DNA from 3 places in the Mesorhizobium sp. WSM1293 genome. Region 2 is predicted to be linked to each of the others. Evidence: riboswitches for the same ligand, from Rfam matches in the RefSeq annotation. Region 2 holds a riboswitch; each other region holds the start of a gene.
What was found. Region 2 has a riboswitch for cobalamin ahead of M729_RS0101575 (DUF1636 family protein). Riboswitches for the same ligand answer to the same signal wherever they lie in the genome.

Region 1 (9,547 bases), on a different contig from region 2:
GAGGTTGCGGTCGGCACCTTGCGGAGCAGACTTCTGGGTGGTGTCACCCGACGAGTTCAGCAGCTTGTAAACCGGCGAACCGGTGTTGCGTACCGAAGAGGTGCGCGTGCTGTCGACCGAAGTCGTGGCGGCAGGCTGATTGGCACCATTGGAGCCAAAGTTGTCGCTGCCGGCGAAGGCATTGCCGGTGATGGCCAGAACGGCGGCGGCAGCAATAAGGATCTTGTTCATTTTAGTCTCCTGAATTCTGGATTTCGCCAGGACGGCAGACACAGCTGCCGTCGGTTGCGAAATTGGTTGTTAGCGACCGAAGAGGTTACGGTCGCTGCCCTGAGCGGGCGTCTGGGCAGCCGGTTCCGAGGTCTTGGTGGAAGCCGTGTACGACTGGTCCACAGCGGCGGCAGGCTGGTTGGGGCCGTTCGAACCGTAGTTGTCGCTGCCCGCGAAAGCGCTGCCGGTGATGGCCAGAACGGCGGCGGCAGCAATGAGGATCTTGTTCATCTTGAATACTCCTGAATGTCTGAATTTCGCCACGGCGGCGGGCAAGCCCGCCGTCGACCGGGAAACTGGGAATCGGCTGTTAGTTGTTGCCGAAGAGGTTGCGGTCAGCACCCTGGGCAGGCGCCTGAGCAGCCGGTTCCGACTTCTTGGTCGAAGCGGTGTACGAGCTGTCGACAGCAGTGGCTGCCGCGGCGTTGGAACCGTAGTGGTCGCTACCAGCGAAGGCGCTGCCGGAAATGGCCAGAAGGGCTGCGGCAGTGAGAATGATCTTTTTCATTTTTGGTACTCCAGTATCGTCTTTTTTCCGTCCGTCTAGCGGCGTGTCTTGGAAATGAAATCGCGTCGTTCGGACAGCCCCGATGTGGGAGGGCAAGGTCGTCTTTTCCAATCACGAAGTTGTTCCGTGTGGACCATGAATCCACACCTTGAAATTGTGCCAACGGAATCTAGGGATGCATTTTTCTTCTTCATATCAGTGTGTTAGGTGTAGACACTTGATTGATCACTGACTGTTTCAGAGGCCCAGCGTTCACACCGTCCTGCACGCACCGTCAACAGAAACGAACCGTTCGGTTCGATTTTAGGGCAAGCTAATAGTCACTTTTCGAAACCGTTAACCTTTTTTGACCCCCGCGAAGGGTCGGATTCGGGAAGATCGCAGCCGGCAAATGGCCGCCCGGGAGGTGGGATCTCGGCCCGCGACGAGCTGCAGTAGCGTTTCGCATGCCGTGTCGCGCCGCATGGATACGATGTCGTTTTCATGCCGACGGCGCGCCCGCGATCGTGGTTAGATCATACCATCTCAGGTGCCGCTTCGTGACGACGAGGCGGAGAATTGGGAAGCCGGTCAGAATCCGGCGCTGCCCCCGCAACGGTGGTGGAGTTCAAGTCGCAACGGGAGACCACTGGGCAACCGCCTGGGAAGGTGTCGCGATGGTCCGCAAGGACAACTCCAGAGCCCGGAAACCAGCCCGAGATTTTTAGACTCGACTGATCGCGGTGGGCGGTCAAGAGGTGGATAGCGCATGTCCGGCACACAGCCGGCCTGTGTTTCAATCCTTCCTCCATCACCACCAGTTCAGTCCTTAGAAACGAGGACAGGACATGGATATCCGCAACGACATGCTGAGGCTCCTGAAGGGGCGCCGGCAAGGCTTTTCGCTGGAGCAGCCCTTCTACACCGATCCAGACTACTTCAAGCTCGACATGGAGCTGATCTGGTATCGCGACTGGCTGTTCATCGGCCATGATTGCGAACTGCCTAAGCCGGGCAGCTACATCACCGTGCAGGTCGGCGACTATCCGGTCGTCCTTGTCCGCGACCAGCACGGCAAGATCAACGCCTTCCACAATTCCTGCCGCCATCGCGGCAGCCGCGTGTGCAACACGGAGAAGGGTACCGCGGCAAAGCTCGTCTGCCCGTATCATCAGTGGACCTACGAGCTGGACGGCCGCCTGCTGTTTGCCCGCCAGATGGCCGACGGTTTCGACAAGAGTGATTTCGGCCTGAAGCCGGTCGCCTGCGAGAGCGTCGGCGGCTACATCTTCATCTGCCTGGCCAAGGAACCGGCAGATTTCGCGCCGATGCGGGCGATGATCGAACCCTATCTTTTGCCGCACCGGCTGCGTGAAGCAAAGATCGCCTTCGAGAGCACGATCGTCGAGAAGGGCAACTGGAAGCTGGTCTGGGAAAACAACCGCGAGTGCTACCACTGCGCCGCCAATCATCCCGAGTTGTGCAAGACCTTCCCCGAGGCTCCAACCGTAACCGGCGTCCATGGCGCCGACAGCGACCCTGAAATGGTCGCACACTGGGCCAGATGCGAGGCATCAGGCTTGCCGAGCAAATTCCGCATCGATCCGGCAGGGCAGTACCGCGCCACCCGCGCGCCGCTGCTGCGCGATGCCGTCAGCTACACCATGACGGGAAAACGGGCGGTCCAGAAGAACCTGTCCGACAGCGTTTCAACCGACCGCATCGGCTCCTTGCTGCTCTATCACTATCCGACGACCTGGAACCATATCCTCGGCGACCACGCCGTTACCTTCCGCGTGCTGCCGATCAGTGCCACGGAAACCGCGGTGACCACGAAATGGCTCGTCCACAAGGATGCGGTCGAAGGCGTCGACTACGACCTCGCTGAGCTCACCCATGTCTGGACCGAGACCAACGACCAGGACCGCCGCATCGTCGAGGAAAACGCCTTCGGCATCCTGTCGCCGGCCTATGAACCAGGCCCCTATTCGGAGCTGCATGAGGGCGGCGTGATCCAGTTCGTCGAGTGGTACGCGTCGTTCATCGGGCCGCGCCTTGCCGAAGGCGGCCGGCCGGCCCTGCGCAGCGTCGCCTAGCCCAGGGGACAAGAGGATGAATGCGATGACGGACCTTGGCCTCTATCGCCATCTCGACCAGATGACGCCCTGGAACGACAGGCTGCAGGTGCTGGAAGTGATCGGCGTCAGCGACGAAGCGCCTGACGTGAAGACCTTCACCTTCCGCTCCGACAACCAGACCTGGTTCCGCTACAAACCGGGGCAGTTCGTGACTCTGGAACTGCCGACATCGGACGGGCCGCTGATGCGCACCTACACGCTGTCGTCCTCGCCGTCGCGGCCGTTCTCGATCGCGGTGACGGTCAAGGCGCAGGCGGGCAGCACCGGTACGCGCTGGATGTTCGACCATCTGACGCCCGGTTCGCACGTCAAGGCCTATGGGCCGACCGGCGACTTCTCGCTGCACAGCCACCCGGCCGCCAAATACCTGTTCATTTCGGCCGGTTCCGGCGTGACGCCGATGATGTCGATGCTGCGCTGGCTGAACGACTGCGCGCCATGGACCGATGTCGGCTTCGTCAACTGCGCGCGCCGCCCGGAAGAGATCATTTTCCGCAAGGAGCTCGAACTGCTCGGCAGCCGCATGCCTGGGCTGTCGCTCGGCTTCATGATCGAGGAGCGGTCGAGCCGCGAGGGCTGGTTCGGCCATATGGGCCGCATCGACGCGATCCGGCTGCCATTGCTGGCGCCCGATTTCCGTGAGCGCGAGATTTTCTGCTGCGGCCCCGATCCTTTCATGCGCGCCGTGCGCGGCATGCTGGACGCCGCCGGCTTCGACATGGCGAAATACCATCAGGAAAGCTTTGCCGCGCCTGCCGTGGAGGAGATCCCGGCGCCGTTCTCGCCGCCGGCGGAAGACGGCGCCGCTGCCACCGTGGAGGCCGTGACACCGATCCGGTTCTCGCATTCCGATGTCGATGCCGAATGCGTCGCCGGCCAGACCGTGCTGCAGACGGCACGCGCCTCGGGGGTGCGGATTCCCGCCGCCTGCGAGTTCGGCCTGTGCGGCACCTGCAAGGTGAGGAAGGTCGCGGGCGACGTGGAGATGAGCCACAATGGCGGCATCCTCGATCACGAAATCGAGGACGGCTTTATCCTCGCCTGTTGCTCGAAGCCGCTTTCGGCGCTTGAAATCGAGGCGTGACCGGCAGGCACGGTCAGAGACTGTCCATGCCCGCGCGGCCTGCAGCTGCGCTCGCCCGGGCCTACGCCATCTTGCCAAAAACCCTGCAAATGGTTAGACGCCTGCAACGGTGGGGTTGACCGTAGGGCCCGAAGATCATCTCCGCGGCCTGCTTCGGCGGGGAGCAAACATGCGACAATCCGGCGTATATGCCATTGCCAGCAAGGATATCGTCTTTGAATCCTTCGATGGCGAAGCCGTCGTTCTCGACCTGACCACCGGTAAATATTTCGGCTTCTCTGATTCAGGCAGCAGGCTTTGGGATGCACTGTCGTCCGGCGTGCCTGCCTCCGAACTGGTCGGCGCCGCGACCGGAATTGGCGCCCTCGATGCCGCCGCGATTGACGGCTTTGTTTCACAATTGCTCGAATTCGGTTTGCTGGCGGCCGCAACCGATGGCGTGGCAAGACCGGTTCCCAGCGAATTGCTGGCTCAGCTCGCCGCTGCCGGCGAGCCCCTCAAGGTCGACATCCATGACGACCTTGCCGACCTCATTGTCGTCGATCCCATCCACGAGGTCGAGGAGCCCCTCGGCTGGCCCGCAGTGAAGCAGGCCAACTGAGGCGCCCGCCAGGCTCTCGTTGCCGGACAGCTCCGGAACAGGCAGACCATGCCGAACGTCACTCTCGAAAACCTGACTGACTACGCACGTCATGTTCTGGCGCAAGCGCAGAGCAGCGCCGCGCATTATCCACTGACCTGCAAGGTGGGCTTGCCGCATCTGGAGTTGACCGCTCATGTGAGTGCCGGCGCGTTGGCGGATGCCTTCGCTCATGGCTTTGTCACGGCTCCGGACAACCGAGCGCCTGCCGACATCTGCCGCATCTTCGTCGCACATCCCGGCATTGACGGCATCGCGGCACCGGCCAGATGGGGCCAAGGACCCTTCACGCAGCATGGCTTCGCCACCAGGCTGGCGGAAGCCGGATTGCGCGGCAACCATTTCCATGACCTGGATTTCTGGCAGTTCTATGATCCGCAACGTCGCGTTGGCGTGCAATTGATGGCCTCGGCCGATGCCTTTCCACCGTGGGAGCCGGGAGCGCCGCTGCGCCCCTTCCTCCATTGGGAATATGCGGCACGTGGCATGCGGCTGGCCCATGCGGGGACGCTCGGCACCAAAGGCAGGGGCGTACTGCTGGCCGGCGCGGGCGGCGCCGGGAAATCCGGGACCGTCGCCGCCGGCCTCCTCCACGGGCTGGACAGCGTCGGCGACGATTATGTGCTGGTCGACCTCTCCAACGGCGTGACTGCCCGCCCGTTGTTTTCAACACTCAAGCAGGATCCCCAGGGATTCGCGCGACTTGGGCTGAAGCACCGGCTGAAGGCGCACGGTCCGCTCAACTGGCAAGGCAAGCATGCTTTTCACATTGACGACATTGCGCCACGGCCGGTGCCCGAAACTCTGGACATCGTTGCGCTGCTGGTGCCACATATCGGCGGAGGCGAGGCAAGTTCGATCGTGCCGGTGTCGCGCAGGGATGCCATGATTGCCTTGGCGCCGTCCGGCATAGCGCAGATGCCGGGCGAGCGGGAGAGCGGCTTTCGCTTCTTCAGCGACCTGACCCGCCTGCTGCCGTGCTATCGTCTGTCGCTGGGGACGCAGCGACAGGAGATAGCCGGCACGATTGCGGACTTTCTTGTGCGGGGCGCTTCGTGAAACTGAGCGTGATAATGCCCGTCTACAACCGTGAGCGCTATGTCGTTTCGGCATTGCGCTCGCTGGTGCGGCAGCGGGACGCCGCCGATCTCGACATCATCGTCATCGACGACGGTTCGACCGACGGCTCTGCTGAGGCCGTACGCTCGATGATGCGCGAAAACCCCTGCATCCGACTCTTCCAGCAATCGAACATGGGCGTGGCCAGGGCGCGCAACGCCGGGCTGCGGCAACTGCCGCCGGATGCGGAGTTCGTGTCATTCCTGGATTCTGACGACATCTCGCTGGCCGGACGGTTCAAGGCCGATCTCGCCCGCTTCGAGGCTACCTCCGGGCTTGAGCTAACCTATTCGCTGATGACGCTGGTCGACCGGATCGACGACGAGAAGCTCGAGCCGGAGGCGGACTGCTGTACCATGACGCTTCGCGGAATTTCGCTGAGCACCGCTCTCTTCAGTCGAACGCTTGTCGATCGCATCGGCCATTTCGACGAGGACTTTGAGCAGTCCGAGGACACGGATTATCTGTTGCGAGTCTTCGAAACCGGTCCGCGCTACGAATTGCCGAACACCGTCGCGATCTACTACCGACGCCACGCCGGAAATGTCACCAAGGAACATAGCGGCAGGGTCCGCAACCACTTGCGTGCAATCCACAAGTCTATGCGGCGGCGCAAGGCCGATCCGTCACGGCGAGAGGTCCAGGGCATCTTCGAATTGAAGAGTCCCGCCGATTGGCGGATGCCATGATGCTCGAGACAATCGGCTCGGATCAGCCAAGCCCGCAACGCTGCTGGAGACGCCGATGAGGCTGAGCGTCATCATGCCGGTCTACAATCGCGAACAATTCGTTGGCCTGGCGCTGCGCTCGTTGCTCAGGCAGCGCGAAGACATCGATCTCGACATCATCGTCATCGACGACGGGTCGACCGATGGCTCGGCAGCCGTCGTACGGTCGTTGATCGACGAGGCCCCATGCATTCGTCTTTTCCAGCAGATCAATGGCGGGGTCACCAAGGCGCGCAATGCCGGGCTGAAGCAGTTGCTGCCGCAGACGCGTCTGGTGTCGTTTCTCGATTCGGACGACATCTCCCCGATAGGCCGCTTCAAGGCGGATCTCGCCTGCTTCGAAGAGGATCCTGGCCTCGAGCTGACCTATTCGCGCATGACGCTGGTCGACAAGATAAATGGCGAGACACTGGAACCGGCCGCCGACAGCCACTCCATCACCGTGCGGGGGATCCACCTGTCCGCCGGGATCTTCGCGCGAGACCTCATCGAGCGCACCGGTGGTTTCGACGAGGATTTCAAACAGGCCGAGGACACCGACTATCTGTTGCGTATCTTTGAGAGCCAGGCAAAATACGTTATGCCCGATACGGTGGCTCTCTATTACAGGCGTCATCCCGGCAACATGACCAAGGAAGCCGATGTGCCCTTTCGCGAGTTCATGCGCGCCATTCACAAGTCGATGAAGCGTCGCAAGGCCGATCCCAGCTTGCGCCGGGTGGAGGGGATCTTCGACTTCAAGGATCTCGCGCAGTGGCGGTTCCTTTGATGGCAGGCTATGGCGTCGTCATTCCGGCTTTCAACGCGGCCGCCACCATAGGCGCGGCCCTGAACTCCGTTCTGGCCCAGACGGCAAAGGCGGAGGCCATCGTTGTGGTCGACGACGGTTCGACCGATGATACGGCCGCGGTGATCGATGCGATGAACTTGCCGGTGACGGTGCTGCGACAGGACAATACCGGACCCGGCAGCGCAACGACCCGTGGCATTGCGGCACTCTCGACGCCGCTCATCGCGACGCTCGATGCCGACGATTTGTGGTTGGCGGACAAGATCGAAAAGCAGCTGGCCTATCTCGACCGTCATCCCGGGACAGCGGGCGTCTTTACGCATTGGCGGACGTTTCGCGGCGACAGCCCCGATTTGCCCGATGCGGCCAGTGGAGCGGGCTGGTCGCGCACGACGATGATGATCCGCCAGGAGGTGGTGCAGAGCGTCGGTCCCATCATCGACCCACCAGGCGGTCGCGGCGAGATGATCGACTGGATCGCCCGGGTTCGTGAGGCAGGCTTTGTACTTGCCATGCTCGACGACGTGCTTGCATTGCGCCGCATCCGTCCGGGCAGCCTTTCCTACGGCCGCGATCCGGCACGCGACCGGGGCTATATCCAGGTCGCAAGGCTCGCCATGCAGCGGCGGGCCCAGAACAAGGCGGGCTCCAGTTGAACGCCAGGCCTGTTCGCCGCATCAGCCGCCGCTTCCCGGACTATGGCTGGTCGTGGCCCACCGGCCAGTTGGACCTGTTGCTGAAGGCGGCGCTGCTCTCCGATGAGGACGCAGCCGCTGCCTGCGCCGCGCGCTGGCTCGACGAGAACGACATCGACCTCGTCTCGTTTCGAGAACATCGTCTGCTCGCCGCCATCTCCGACAGGTTCGGCAGAAAACTGGCCGGGCATACCGCGCACCCGCGCCTCGTCGGCCTGCAGAAGATGCTGTGGACGAAGTCGCGTATGGCGATGCGCGAGGCCGAGCCGGCGCTGAAGGCGATGGCCGACGGCGGCGCCGACATCATGCTGATCAAGGGCGCCAGCCGCATTGCCTTGAACGCGTCGGCGCAGCGTGGTCGGGTGGCGCATGACATCGACATACTGGTGCGCCCGCGCGACATGGCTGCCGTCTTCGACATCTTGCGCGACCGCGACTGGCAGATCGCCTCGGGCGTCAGCGCGCAATATCTGCGAACCCGGTTGGCGTCGCTGCGGTCGATGAACTTCTTCAAGGGCCGTTTCGGCGACATCGACCTGCACCAGCTCGGCTATGATGGGTCGCAGACGAGCGCGGAAGACGACCTGGCGATCTGGCAACGGGCGGTCCCGGCACAATTCAGCGGCGTCGCGGTCTTCGTGCCATCGCCGGCCGATCGCATGGCACTGGCCATCGCCCATGGCGGCCTCGACGCCCACACCCACAGCGACTGGCTTGTCGACTGCGCGGTCGCCATCCATGCCGAAGACGTCGATTGGGGGATGTTCCTCGACATCGTCGGAAGACGCGGCCTGGCGGTTCCAGCGGCGGTGGCGTTATCCTATCTGGCGTTCGAGATCGGCATTCCGGTGCCGGAACGGACAATGGCCAGAATCTTCGAGATGGCCGACCGGGCTGGCCTGTCGCGTTGGTCGTCGGTTCTGCAAGCCAAGCCGCGCACGGATTTCGGCGGCCTGGTCTGGCTGTCGCGCGGCCTTGCCAAGCAGTTGCGCCTGAAGCGGAAGAAGGGCCGGTTGCAGCAGGAGCCGCCCGCCAAACCCTGGCGCGGGAGACCGGCCGCGGGCAAGCCGCAAGCCGCATCGGCGCCTCTGGTGTTTTCGCAGGCCATCGCCTGTCCGCAAACGACCGGCGACATGATGCTCGACATCACCGTCAGGATCGGCGTTCCGCCGGTCCGGCGCCGCATCGAAATGGAGATCAATGACGGTGGCGAGCATATCGCTCGCCTGCGTGCCGTGGCTATCAGCCGATCCGGCAGGGAACGCGTGCTGCATTTTCGCGGCAAGGTGACGCTCGACGGCGCGCGAGTTGCCTTGACGCTCGAGGCGCGACCATCGCGACAGTTTCGCGAGTGGAACGACGCGGCCACGGTGGCCGCCTATGGCGCCTTGCCTTTCCAGTTGCTGTCGGCGGGTTTCTTGCCGATCGGCTGAAGGCGAATCCGACGAACCTTTCTCGCAAGGCGGCGTCCGCTCAAACTCCGTAGCGTTCGGTGCGGATAATTTCGGCTGCAACGCCGGCATCGATCAGCGCCTGGGCTGCCGCGGAAACGAAGGCATTGGAGCCGCAGACGAAGGCGAGACCGGGCGGCTCGGG
Region 2 (9,547 bases):
CGCGGTCGAACAGCGTTTCGATGCCGGGTTCGGCGCCTGAGGCGAAAGCGGTCGCGGTGATGATGGCGGCGGGCTTCAGCGCCGTCAGTGCTGTTTCCACGAAGGCGAGGGAGGTTGGGTCCTTGAGGCTGGAGACGAAGATCGGGACTGGGTCGATGCCGCGCTGCCGCAGCGCTTCAACAAGCGCATCGATGGGCGCGACATCGGCGGCCAGCAGCATCGAGCGATAGAACAGGATGGGGATGATAGGAGCGTTGACGTTGTAAGCGCCAGCATTCGATAAGTCCGGCTTCTCCACAACTCCACATCCGGGCACGTAAAAACCAGCTTTCGGCACCACCACCGGGCCGATCACTTCCGCATCCTGTCCCGCCAAGCCCGCCAGCCTGCGCACCAGTGCGCTCATATTCGCCGGGCCACCCTCGCGGAAATAGTCGAGCAGGCCGTCCAACTCCTCGCGCGGCAGCGTCGAGGCTTCGATCAGGCGCAGATCCTCGTCGCGGCATTCGCCGGGCAGCAGCGCCAGTTTTATGCCGCGTTCGCGGGCGGTCGAGGCAAGCTGGTCGCAGCCGTAGCGCCACCAGTCGTAGCCGCCGAGGATGCGCACGAGGATGATCTTGGCATGGCGGGCGACGCTGTCGACCCAGAGGTCGACGGACATGGGATGGCGCAGGTCGCGCAGTGCGGCCAGCCGCATCGAGGGCAGGCGGTCGGCATCGGTCCTCCACGCCGCCGCCAGTCCGGCGAGGTCGCTGTCGGTGAAGGACAGGGCCACGATATCCGCCGGCGTCTGCCGCAGATCGACCGGCTCGGCGAGGTCGTCGAGCGAGGCGGATGTCGTGGTGAGGATGTGCATCGCGACCCGTGTCCGAAATCAGCCGGCGAGTATACGCTCGATCGCCGGGCGGTTCAGCCCTTTCAGGCCGATGACGACGAGACGCGAGCGGCGGTCATCCTCAGCGGTCCAGGCACGGTCATAGTAATGATTGACGCGCGGCCCGACGGCCTGCAGCAACAGCCGCATCGGCTTACCGCCGACCTCGACGAAGCCTTTTACACGCAGCACGTTCTCTTCTTCTGCGACCGTGGCGACGCGTTTTGCCAGTTCATCGGGATTGGCGACCGAGGCTATGTCGACAATGAAGGTGTCGAAGTCGTCATGCTCGTGGTCGAAGGCGCCGTCATGATGGGATTTGCGGTTCTCGATGTCGTCCTCGACGGCGAGACCGAGCCCGAGCAGCACGGAGGGATCGACCTTGCCATGCGACGTCGGCACGATCTTCACTGCGCGGGCGGAGTGTTCGCCAATGATGGCATTGGCGCGGGCGGTGCCGGCGGCGTCCATCAGGTCGCTCTTCGACAGGATGATCAGGTCGGCGCAGGCGATCTGGTCCTCGAACACTTCTTCCACCGGATCGTCGTGGTCGAGCGTCTCGTCCCCGGCGCGCTGCGCCTGGAGGGCCTCCATGTCGTTGGCGACGCGGCCTTCGGCCAATGCCGGTCCGTCGACCACGGCGATGACGCCATCGACGGTCACCCGGCTTTTCACGCTCGGCCACTGAAAGGCCTGGACCAGCGGCTTGGGCAGTGCCAGGCCCGAGGTTTCGATCAGGATATGGTCGACCTTCGGCGTCAGCGACAGGATTTGGTCGAGCGCCGGGACGAAATCATCGGCGACGGTGCAGCAGATACAGCCATTGGCCAGTTCGACGATGTTTTCCTCGGGGCAGGTGTCGATACCGCATCCCTTGAGGATCTCGCCATCGATGCCGATGTCGCCGAATTCGTTGACGATGATGGCGATGCGCTTGCCGCCGGCGTTTTCCAGGAGATGGCGGACCAGCGTCGTCTTGCCGGCGCCGAGGAAGCCAGTGACGACGGTGCAGGGAACGCGGGATACGGAAGTGGTCATGGTCAATCCTTCAGCATGTCGATGGGTGGAATGCGGGCCACGAGGCCGCGCTTGAGGCTATCGGGGCGGCCACGCCACGGGATCAGGCCATCTTTCGAGGTGGCGAAGAGCTTTGCGCCTGTCACGAGGTCGGCGCCGCTGGTCGCGGTCAGGTCGCCGAAGACATAGCTCCAGCAACCGTCGCGCAGGATCGCGGCGCTGAGGCGCCGCTTGCAATTGCCAAGGCATTCGACGCTGCGGATGCGGATATCGTCGCCAGCGGCGGCGCGGCGCGTGTCGTCCGTCAGCAACTCGCCGGCGCGGGGATGAGCGTCGGAGCCGGTCTCATTGCGGCAGGAGCCGCAGACGATGATGGTGACGCCGGCCAAGGCATCATCATGGCCGGACGAAATATCCGCTGTGCCAGCCGAAAAACTGCTGTCGTGGTCCAAAGATCGGGCTCCTTGCCCGGAAACCCGCCGGGCGATCGGATTCTACAGTCGCAGACGGCAGGTCTCCTGGCTCGCGAGTCATCGCCTTGGGTAGCCGCCTTCCCGGGAATTCCCAGTGGTTTTCGGCCTTGGCTCTTCGCTTACAGTTGCGGGGACAGCCGCGGATTTGGGATTTTGCCCCGCACCGCATTCCCTCTTAGCCCTTGCCGTTGCGGGCAAGGGACCATCTGGAACCGGATTTAGGCTTTTGCGGGCGGCGGTGTCAACGCGAGCTTACGACACGGCTATGTCGGCCAGCGCCGGCCCCAAATCCCCGGCAGGCGTCACTTCGATGCGTTCGAGCCCGAGCCAACCTTGCATCTGCTTCAATTCCTCGAACAGCTCCGCAGCGGTTTCAGGCGGCGCACCGGGCTCCGCATAGGCTGCATGGACGCGCAGTATGCCGGCCGGGCGGTCTGCCTTGAGGTCGATGCGCGCCACGATCCGGTCGCCGAGCAGGAACGGCAGGACATAATAGCCATACTGCCGCTTGTCGGCCGGTGTGTAGATCTCGATGCGGTAGTGGAAATCGAACAGCCGCTCGGTGCGCGAGCGCTCGAAGACGACCGGATCGAAGGGTGCCAGCAAGGCGCGGGCCTCGACTTTGCGCGGCAGGCGGGCGTCCCGGTGAAGATAGGCCGCCTTGTCCCAGCCTTCGACACACACCGGCAGCAACTCGCCCGTTTCAACCAGTTCCTCCAACCGGCCTTTCATATCGGCCGGCGACAGGCGGAAATAATCGCGCAAATCGCTTGAAGTCGCCACGCCGTGGGCGCGGGCGGAAATGCGCAGCAATTCGCGGTGCGCGTCCTCAGGCGTCGGCACCGGCAGATCGAGGATCGCCTGCGGCAGCACGCGCTCGGGCAGGTCATAGAAGCGCTCGAAACCGCGGCGGTGCGCCGTGGTGATGCGGCCGGCCCAGAACAGCCATTCGAAAGCGTGTTTGGCATGGCTCCAGCCCCACCAGCCGCCCGAACCTTTCTGGCCCTCCAGCGCGGAAGCGGCGATCGGGCCGCGCTCGGCGACCTCGCGGTAGATCTCTTCGATGTAGGCGGCGTGCTCGCGGCCCCATTTGGCGAGACCCAGATACATTTCCTCGCCCCGCTCGGCGCGCTGCATGCGCCAGCGCATCAGCGGGTATGTCTCGACCGGCAGGAAGGAGGCCTCGTGCGCCCAATATTCGAAAACCATGCGCTTGCGCGTCACAGCCGCGTTGTCGAGCAGAGCGAGCGGGTAGGGGCCAAGGCGCGAATAGAGCGGCATATAATGAGCGCGCACCACCGCGCTGACGGAATCGATCTGCAACAGGCCGGTGCGGGAGAGCGTGCGGGCAAAATGCCGGCGGTCGGGCGTGCCGGTCGGGCGAGGATCGAGGAACCCTTGGGCGGCAAGGGCGATGCGCCGGGCCATCGGGAGCGAGATCTTTTCCTTCATACAGGTATCACTTTGACGTGTTTTGACCGAGGGTCGAATGGCTGATTCCAACCCATGCTAGCAGGGTTTTGGCGGCATCCATGTCAGGAGAGAAAAGTGGAGTAAAAAGCGAAGGAAATCAAACAGGAGCGGATCGGACCAGTTTGCCGCGATATGCCGTCCAGGTCGATGTTTTGAACAAGGTTTGACTTGCTTCGCTGGAAGTGCTGCGCTAACCCTCGCCGCGTTGCAGCATAGGCCCTTAAAACGGTTCAGCGGTTAAACTGTCACGCTTCCGCATTAGGGTCCGGTGCTGTAATCAACGTGGATTGGCGCCAACGGAAAGCCGAGCATGAACGCACTCTTGAGCTCATACCTGCCCATCGTCCTGTTCATAGGCGTGGCGCTGGTTGTCGGCCTGGCGCTGCTGGCCGCGCCCTTCCTGGTGGCCTACCGCAATCCCGATCCCGAAAAGCTTTCCGCCTACGAGTGCGGTTTCAACTCGTTCGACGACGCCCGCATGAAGTTCGACATCCGTTTCTACCTGGTGTCGATCCTGTTCATCATCTTCGACCTGGAAGTAGCCTTCCTGTTTCCGTGGGCGGTGTCGTTTTCGAAGATCGGCATGCTCGGTTTCTGGTCGATGATGGTTTTTTTGGCGGTGCTGACCATCGGCTTTGCCTATGAATGGAAAAAAGGAGCGCTGGAATGGGATTGAACGACAGTTCAGGCACCCTCGTCGCGCCGAAGCCCAAGGGCATCATCGATCCCAACACCGGCAGGCCGGTGGGGGAGGACGATCCCTTCTTCCTCGAGATCAACAACGAGTTGGCCGACAAGGGCTTTCTGGTCACTTCGACCGAGGCGCTCATCACCTGGGCGCGCAGCGGGTCGCTGATGTTCATGACGTTCGGCCTCGCCTGCTGCGCGGTCGAGATGATCCACACCTCGATGCCGCGCTATGATTCGGAGCGGTTCGGCGTCGCGCCGCGTGCGTCTCCGCGCCAGTCCGACATCATGATCGTCGCCGGCACGCTGACCAACAAGATGGCGCCGGCGCTGCGCAAGGTCTACGACCAGATGCCGGAGCCGCGCTACGTCATCTCGATGGGCTCCTGCGCCAATGGCGGCGGCTATTACCACTATTCCTATTCGGTGGTGCGCGGCTGCGACCGCATCGTGCCGGTCGACATCTATGTGCCCGGCTGCCCGCCGAGCGCCGAAGCGCTGCTCTACGGCATTCTTCTGCTGCAGAAGAAGATCCGCCGCACCGGCACGATCGAACGGTAAATCCATGACCGCATCCCTGAGCGAACTGTCGAACTATCTCGGCGAGAAGCTGATCGGCCGCGTGAACGAGGCTGATATCGCCTATGGCGAACTCACTATCCATGTCGAGCCGCGCGATCTGGTCGAAGTGATGATCTTCCTGCGCGACGATGCGCGCTGCCAGTTCATCTCGATCATCGATGTCTGCGGCGCCGACTATCCGTCGCGGGCCAAGCGTTTCGACGTCGTCTATCACCTGTTGTCGCCGAAGCAGAATGTGCGCGTCCGCGTCAAGGTGCAGGCCGACGAGGAAACCATGGTGCCGTCGATCACCGGCGTCTATCCCGGCGCCGACTGGTTCGAACGCGAGACTTACGATCTCTACGGCGTTTTGTTCTCCGGCCACCCCGACCTGCGCCGCCTGCTGACCGACTATGGCTTCGAAGGCCATCCCTTGCGCAAGGATTTCCCGCTGACCGGCTTCGTCGAAGTGCGCTACGACGACGAGGCCAAGCGCGTTATCTATGAGCCGGTCGAGCTCAAGCAGGAATTCCGCAATTTCGATTTTCTGTCCCCGTGGGAAGGTACGGATTACGTCCTGCCGGGTGACGAGAAGGCAAAGCAGTAAATGGCTGAAACCTCCGTCCGCAACTTCAACATCAATTTCGGCCCGCAACACCCCGCGGCGCACGGCGTTTTGCGCCTTGTGCTGGAGCTGGACGGCGAAGTCGTCGACCGCGTCGATCCGCATATCGGACTGCTGCATCGCGGTACCGAAAAGCTGATCGAAGCCAAAACCTATCTGCAGGCGGTGCCCTATCTCGACCGGCTCGACTATTGCGCGCCGATGAACCAGGAACATGCCTTTGCGCTGGCCGCCGAGCGTCTGCTCGGCATCGAGGTGCCGAAGCGTGGCCAGGTGATCCGCGTTCTCTACAGCGAGATCGGCCGCATCATGTCGCACATCCTCAATGTGACGACGCAGGCGATGGACGTCGGTGCGCTGACGCCGCCGCTGTGGGGCTTCGTCGAACGCGAAAAGCTGATGGTGTTCTATGAGCGCGCCTCCGGTTCGCGCATGCATGCCGCTTATTTTCGGCCCGGCGGCGTCCATCAGGACCTGCCGCGTCAACTGGTCGAGGACATCGGCAAGTGGATCGACCCGTTCCTGAAGTCGATCGACGACCTCGACCGGCTGCTGACCGGCAACCGCATCTTCAAGCAGCGCAATGTCGATATCGGCATCGTCTCGCTGGCGGATGCCTGGGCCTGGGGTTTTTCGGGCGTGATGGTGCGTGGCTCGGGTGCAGCCTGGGATCTGCGCAAGTCGCAACCCTATGAATGCTATTCGGAGATGGATTTCGACATTCCGATCGGCAAGAACGGCGACTGCTTCGACCGCTACCTCGTACGCATGGAAGAAATGCGCCAGTCGGCGAAGATCATGCGCCAGTGCGTCGACCTTTTGCTCGGCAAGGAGAGCACCGGCCCGGTGTCGAACCTCGATGGCAAGGTGGTGCCGCCCAAGCGCCAGGCGATGAAGCGCTCGATGGAAGCGCTGATCCATCACTTCAAGCTCTACACCGAGGGTTATCGCGTGCCGGCCGGCGAGGTTTACGCCGCCGTCGAGGCGCCGAAGGGCGAATTCGGCGTCTATCTGGTCTCCGACGGCTCCAACAAGCCCTACCGCTGCAAGCTGCGCGCGCCGGGTTTCGCGCATCTGCAGGCGATGGATTTCCTCTGCCGCGGCCACATGCTGGCCGACGTCACCGCCGTTCTCGGCTCCCTCGACATCGTGTTTGGTGAGGTCGATCGCTAAATGTCAGTCCGCCGTCTCGCAGAAGCCAGCGTCCAGCCAGCATCCTTCGCCTTCAACCGGGCGAATGCCGCGGCTGCGAAGCAATGGATCAAGAAGTACCCGAAGGGCCGTGAACAGTCGGCCATCATCCCGCTTCTGATGATAGCACAGGAGCAGGAAGGCTGGGTGACGAAGGCGGCGATCGAGACGATCTCCGACATGCTCGGCATGCCGCGCATCCGCGGGCTGGAAGTCGCGACCTTCTACACGCAGTACCAGTTGAATCCGGTCGGCACGCGTGCGCACATCCAGGTCTGCGGCACCACGCCCTGCATGCTGCGCGGTTCGGAAGCGCTGATGGATGTCTGCCGCTCCAAAATCCATCACGACCAGTTCCACACCAACGACAAGGGAACCTTGTCCTGGGAAGAGGTGGAATGCCTTGGTGCCTGCGTCAACGCGCCGATGGTGATGATCTTCAAGGACACGTTCGAGGATCTGACGCCGGAACGCCTGGCTGAAATCATCGATCTCTATGACGCCGGCAAGGGTGCTGCGGTGGAACCGGGGCCGCAGAATGGCCGCACCGGCTCGGAGCCGGCCTCCGGCCTCACCACGCTGAAGAGCGAAAAGGCGATCCTCAAGTCGACCCGCGACAGGGAAGCCAGGGAGGCGGCCAAGGCCGCCAGGGCGGCACCCGACGCGATCGTCGCAGCGCCGGTGCCGGCGCCGGCCGCGGCCCCTGTCGCACCGTCCAACACCAGCAAGCCGAAGACCGACGCCCCTGAAACCAGCCCGGCGTTGAAGACGCCTTCAAAAACCAAGGTCGCGCCGGCGGTTGAAAAGGCGGCGAGTGTTGCCGCTCCACTGCATTCGGCCGCCAATGCCAACAAGGCAGACTCCAAAGTCGAGCAGGTTTCCAAGCAGCGCAGTGGCCCCATCACCAAGGCCGAGCCGGCCTCCGCCTTCAAGGCACCAGAGGTCAAGGTACCGGCCGCCAAGCCGGCCAAACCGTCGCTCGGGGACAAGAATCGCCCGGCCGGCATCGACAGGCCGGCACAGGTCGATGACCTCAAACTGATCTCCGGCGTCGGCCCCAAGATCGAGGGCATCCTGCATACGCTGGGCATCTTTACCTTCGCGCAGGTCGCGTCGTGGAAGAAGGCCGAACGCGAGTGGGTGGATGGCTATCTCTCTTTCCAGGGCCGCATCGATCGCGACGACTGGGTCAAGCAGGCCAAGGCGCTCGCCAAGGGTGGCGTCGCCGAATACATCCGCGTCTTCGGCAAGAAGCCGGTCTGAGGGACGAAAAATGCTCGGGGATAAAGACCGCATCTTCACCAATATCTACGGCCTGTTCGACAAGTCCTTGGCCGGCGCGATGGCGCGCGGCGCCTGGGATAACACGCCCGGCATCGTCGCCAAGGGCCGCGAGTGGATCGTCAACGAGATGAAGGCGTCGGGCCTGCGCGGCCGTGGCGGCGCCGGCTTCCCGACCGGCCTCAAATGGTCGTTCATGCCCAAGCAGAGCGATGGCCGGCCGAGCTATCTCGTGATCAACGCCGACGAATCCGAGCCCGGCACCTGCAAGGACCGCGACATCCTGCGCAACGACCCGCACACGCTGGTCGAGGGCGCGCTGCTTGCCGGTTTCGCCATGGGTGCGGTTGCCGCCTACATCTATGTGCGCGGCGAGTTCATCCGCGAGCGCGAGGCGCTGCAGCGCGCGATCGAGGAGGCCTATGAGGCCAAGCTGATCGGCAAGAACAACACCTCCGGCTACGATTTCGACATCTACATGCACCACGGCGCCGGCGCCTATATCTGCGGCGAGGAGACAGCGCTCCTCGAAAGCCTCGAAGGCAAGAAGGGCCAGCCGCGGCTGAAGCCGCCATTCCCGGCCAATGTCGGCCTCTATGGCTGTCCGACCACGGTCAACAATGTCGAATCGATCGCGGTTGCGCCGACCATCCTGCGCCGCGGCGCGGCCTGGTTCTCGTCCTTCGGCCGGCCCAACAATGTCGGCACCAAGCTGTTTTGCATCTCCGGCCACGTCAACAATCCGTGCACGGTCGAAGAGGCGATGTCGATCCCGTTCCGCGAGCTGATCGAGACGCATTGCGGCGGCATTCGCGGCGGCTGGGACAATCTTTTGGCGGTCATACCGGGCGGCGCTTCGGTGCCGCTGGTGCCGGCCGAGCAGATCATCGACGCGCCGATGGATTTCGACGCGCTGCGCGACCTCAAATCCGGCCTTGGAACCGCGGCTGTCATCGTCATGGACAAGTCGACCGATGTCGTGAAGGCGATCGCGCGGCTTTCCTACTTCTACAAGCACGAGAGCTGCGGCCAGTGCACGCCATGCCGCGAAGGCACCGGCTGGATGTGGCGGGTGATGGAACGGCTGGTGCGCGGCGAGGCGCAGAAGCGCGAGATCGATATGCTGCTCGACGTCACCAAGCAGATCGAAGGCCATACGATCTGCGCGCTGGGCGACGCGGCGGCATGGCCGATCCAGGGCCTGATGCGGCATTTCCGCGGCGAAGTGGAGCGGCGTATCGACGAGTTTTCGCGCAATGCGCACCGGGCCGAGCCTGTGATGGTGGCGGCGGAATAGAAGAACGTTTTACGCGGACGAAAGTCCGCAGCGAAGGGCGGGGCGAACGACGAAACGACCAGGAGAAC
Region 3 (3,800 bases), on a different contig from region 2:
TGTCCACGGGGGCGTTTGTGTCGAAGCAACACACCACCGCGAGCCGTGCGCGCGTGAAAAGCTCTGTCCTAGCGGAACTTCAGCAGGAGCGGAGCACACGCCGTGCCAGATGCAGCCGGCTTCAATTCGCACGATGAGGAATGGTCGCAGCTTGCGGCTGGGCGGTATGGCTATTTTGTCGATGTCCGCCACATGCGACGCAGTCAAATCGACACCGACGCTCTTGATGGGTCGACCTCGCCGCCGATATCTCGATAGTGCCAGTGCTCAGGCGGCATCTGCAAGCGTTGATCCCTCGCGTCTGTCGGCCGCTGGCCCTGTGAGGCAGAAGCTCACGGACAAAACCGCCTTCCTCCATTTCGTGGCCGAAATCATCCGTCCTCGGACCAGAATCGGCGTCCCAAATCCTGCCCCGCCGCTCAGCCGTCCAGCGGCCTTCGGCTGGACGACAAGGGTGGACTCGCACGCGTCGACCGACGTCTTCGCGGCTTTTCGATGCCGTCCTTTCTGCCTCAAATTATCCGCGAGGCCCGCGGGTCACATGTTTGCCGGTCACAGTGGCCCAGCGGCCTGCGCCTGCACTTTCTCCCGCAGCGCGCAGGCTGCAGCGATCATGTTGATGAGGGCAGGGCGGACCTCTTCCCATTTCCTTGTTTTGAGGCCGCAGTCCGGATTCACCCACAGTTGGCCGTCCGACAGTCGCTCGCGAGCCAGTTGGGCAAGATGCAAGATCTCGCCGATCTCGGGGACACGTGGCGAGTGAATGTCGTAGACGCCGGGACCGATTTCGTTCGGATATTTCGACTTGGTGAAGGCGTCCAGCAGTTCCATTTTGGAGCGCGACGTCTCGATTGAAATCACGTCCGCGTCCAGTTCAGCAATCGAGTCGATGATTTCATTGAACTCCGAATAGCACATGTGGGTGTGAATTTGAGTCGCGTCCTCTACACCCGTCGAGGCGAGCCGGAAGCATTCGACAGCCCAGCCGAGATAATGCTTCCACTCGGACTTCCGCAGGGGCAAGCCTTCGCGAAACGCAGCCTCATCGATCTGGATCACTCTTGCGCCAGCTCTTTCGAGGTCGGCCACTTCATCGCGCATGGCGAGTGCAATCTGGCGGCAGACCTCGGCGCGAGGTACGTCGTCGCGAACAAAAGACCAGTTAAGAATCGTCACTGGGCCCGTGAGCATGCCCTTCACCGGCTTTTTCGTCAGCGACTGGGCAAATTGCCACCAGAGAACCGTCATCGGATTGGGCCGCGATACGTCGCCGAAGATGATGGGAGGGCGCACGAGCCGGGAGCCGTAACTTTGCACCCAGCCATGCTGGGTGAAGGCGAGGCCGGACAACTGCTCGCCGAAATGCTGCACCATGTCGTTTCGTTCGAACTCGCCATGTACCAGCACGTCGAGCCCGATCTCCTCCTGCCAACGGACGGCCCACTCAGTCTCCTTCTTCAGGAAGGTCTGATAGTCCATATAGCTCAGCCGACCCTTCGCATGAGCGGAGCGTGCCCTGCGCACCTCGGGCGTCTGCGGGAAGGACCCGATGGTCGTCGTCGGGAACAACGGCAGGGCGAGCGTGTCAGCCTGGACTCTCGAGCGCTTGGCAAATGCGCTCTTTCGTTGCTTCATGGCGCCGTCAATGCTGCTGACGCGCCCGCGGACGAGCGGATCATGGGCCTTTGTCGACATTGCGCGCGCGGCGGCCGCCTCATCAGAAGCCTTCAGCCCGCCTGTTACGGCCTCCCAGCCTTCGGACAAGGCTTGGGCCAGCACGAGCAGCTCTTCAGTCTTCTGGGCGGCGAATGCCAGCCACGAACGGACGTCTACATCGAGCGCGGTCTCCATCCGCAGGTCCATCGGCACGTGAAGCAGCGAGCAGGAAGGCGCAATTTCGACGCGGTCGAGCGGCCAACCGGCGATGACCGGCTTGATGCGGTCGAGAATGGCGGTCAGGTTCGCGCGCCAGACATTGCGGCCATCGATCAAGCCAAGCGAGAGCACCAGATCCTTCGGTGCGAGCCGACCAATCGTCTCCAATTGCTCGGGAGCGCGCACGAGGTCGAGATGCAGGCCCGCCAGGCCCAGCGAAACCGCGGTCTCGAGATTGTTTCCCAACGGCCCGAAATAGGTAGCCAACATAACTTTCAACTTGGGCGCGGCATTCGACAGCTGGCCGTAGGTGAATTCGAAGGCAGCTCGTTCGTTCGGGTTAAGGTCGAGCACAAGCGCCGGCTCATCAATCTGCACCCAGTCGGCCCCCGAGAGTTCCAGCCTCTGCAGGAGTTGCTCGTAGACGGGCAGCAGCCGCGGTAGCAGCGCTATGGGATTAAAGCCCTGATCGGGAGACTTCGCCAGCTTGAGGAAGGTCACCGGTCCAAGGATGACCGGGCGTGTATGGATGCCGAGCTCTTTTGCCTCCAGAAAGTGATCGACTGGTTTGGTTGACGAGAGGGCGAAGGTCTGATCGTCGCCCAGCTCCGGCACGATGTAGTGGTAGTTCGTGTCGAACCATTTGGTCATTTCCATCGCGGTTACGCGCTGCCCCTGAACTGCATGCCCGTGACTGGCCTGTCCGCAACCCGCGGTATCGCCTTGCGTGCCGCGCGCCATCGCGAAGTAGATGTCGAGCGGGACCTCGCCGCCCGTCCAGCCGTAACGAGCTGGCACGGCGCCGACCATTGCCGCGGTGTCGAGCACATGGTCATAAAGTGAGAAATCGTTCGACGGGATTTTCGACACGCCGCGGTCGTGCTGCTCGCTCCAACTGGCGGCACGCAGTGCCTTCGCCGTCGCCAGAAGGTTGGCAGCAGACGATTTTCCGGACCAGTAGCTTTCGAGAGCGAATTTCAGTTCTCGCCGGCGACCGATACGCGGCACGCCAAGCGTTGCTATGGGAACTTGCTGGGAGACATTCATTCCATACCCCGATGGTTGGGGCGGGGGGCAAGGAAGGCGCTAGCAGGCCGGCATCAACGCCGAGCTGCCGCAGCCACCAGACACCCCGCCTGTGGACGTTGTTTACCGAGGCAGGTCTCCTGGCTCGCGGGTCACAGCCTCTGCCCCGTCTTCCCGGGGCATTCGCCCCAATGACATTGTTGGGTTTGGCTCGCCGCTTACAGTTGCGGGGGCAGCGCCGGCATGTACCGGCTTCCCTCTTAGCTCCGCTACGGCAACGCCTTGCGGAGAACCACGACATGCGAACAATCGCAGCAGCCCAATTTCTTGTCAATGCCGTATAAAGAAATGTTTATGTGTTTATGTAAATTGTTCGCCTGCGGCTTGTTCCACGTCCCATGTCGCCGTAGAGCTGAGCATTCTGCGGCTCCGATGTTGCAGACTGTGGCTCGCCCCTCGGGCAATCTGCCTCTTGTACGATCCCGTCTCAAAACGACTTCGTCAAAGGGCCCGTGTTGGCCATTCATCATCGGGCGGCAGTACTGGCCCGAAGTGCGCCAATGTTCCTGAGCCTCAACAATCAGAAATTTGGAGAAAAACCGGCATGCTTCTCGGACTGGTACGCGTTCGATTTACACGCGCTTGCCTGGACAGCCTGCAAAAGGGAAAGGTGGGCAATGCGTGGCCGAGATGCTGCCCTACAACAACCCCGCCTGCTCAGCCTCGCGGCGCAGATTCTGCCGAGGCCTGGGGCCGATCTGCTGGATCACCAATCCGGCCGCCAGTGAGCCAAGGTCGCCGCAGGTCTGCAGGTCGCGGCCTTGCGTGTAGCCATGCAGGAAGCCGGCGGCATAGAGATCGCCGGCGCCCGTCGTGTCGACCAGTTCCTTGATGGCGGT

Region 1: it holds a riboswitch for cobalamin, as region 2 does, so the genes downstream of both, M729_RS0105465 (aromatic ring-hydroxylating dioxygenase subunit alpha) here and M729_RS0101575 (DUF1636 family protein) in region 2, are expected to answer to the same signal.
Region 3: it holds a riboswitch for cobalamin, as region 2 does, so the genes downstream of both, metE (5-methyltetrahydropteroyltriglutamate--homocysteine S-methyltransferase) here and M729_RS0101575 (DUF1636 family protein) in region 2, are expected to answer to the same signal.

Annotation. Positions count from the first base shown of each region.
Region 1 covers NZ_AZUV01000004.1:259-9,805, forward strand. Annotated here, with positions in the region: gene M729_RS0105450 (DUF680 domain-containing protein) at 1-231, opposite strand, end outside; gene M729_RS0105455 (DUF680 domain-containing protein) at 301-501, opposite strand; gene M729_RS0105460 (DUF680 domain-containing protein) at 581-778, opposite strand; cobalamin riboswitch at 1,289-1,491, shown strand; gene M729_RS0105465 (aromatic ring-hydroxylating dioxygenase subunit alpha) at 1,606-2,853, shown strand; gene M729_RS0105470 (hybrid-cluster NAD(P)-dependent oxidoreductase) at 2,879-3,979, shown strand; gene M729_RS0105475 (PqqD family protein) at 4,149-4,580, shown strand; gene M729_RS0105480 (hypothetical protein) at 4,629-5,678, shown strand; gene M729_RS0105485 (glycosyltransferase family A protein) at 5,675-6,427, shown strand; gene M729_RS0105490 (glycosyltransferase family A protein) at 6,483-7,235, shown strand; gene M729_RS0105495 (glycosyltransferase family A protein) at 7,235-7,912, shown strand; gene M729_RS0105500 (nucleotidyltransferase family protein) at 7,909-9,384, shown strand; gene M729_RS0105505 (FAD-binding oxidoreductase) at 9,425-9,547, opposite strand, start outside.
Region 2 covers NZ_AZUV01000001.1:300,333-309,879, reverse strand. Annotated here, with positions in the region: gene cobN (cobaltochelatase subunit CobN) at 1-856, opposite strand, end outside; gene cobW (cobalamin biosynthesis protein CobW) at 875-1,912, opposite strand; gene M729_RS0101575 (DUF1636 family protein) at 1,915-2,343, opposite strand; cobalamin riboswitch at 2,382-2,586, opposite strand; gene M729_RS0101570 (winged helix-turn-helix domain-containing protein) at 2,617-3,816, opposite strand; gene M729_RS0101565 (NADH-quinone oxidoreductase subunit A) at 4,148-4,513, shown strand; gene M729_RS0101560 (NADH-quinone oxidoreductase subunit B) at 4,504-5,085, shown strand; gene M729_RS0101555 (NADH-quinone oxidoreductase subunit C) at 5,090-5,692, shown strand; gene M729_RS0101550 (NADH-quinone oxidoreductase subunit D) at 5,693-6,883, shown strand; gene M729_RS0101545 (NADH-quinone oxidoreductase subunit E) at 6,884-8,164, shown strand; gene nuoF (NADH-quinone oxidoreductase subunit NuoF) at 8,175-9,479, shown strand.
Region 3 covers NZ_AZUV01000048.1:204-4,003, reverse strand. Annotated here, with positions in the region: gene metE (5-methyltetrahydropteroyltriglutamate--homocysteine S-methyltransferase) at 553-2,898, opposite strand; cobalamin riboswitch at 3,014-3,213, opposite strand; partial or broken gene M729_RS0130255 (PfkB family carbohydrate kinase) at 3,600-3,800, opposite strand, start outside.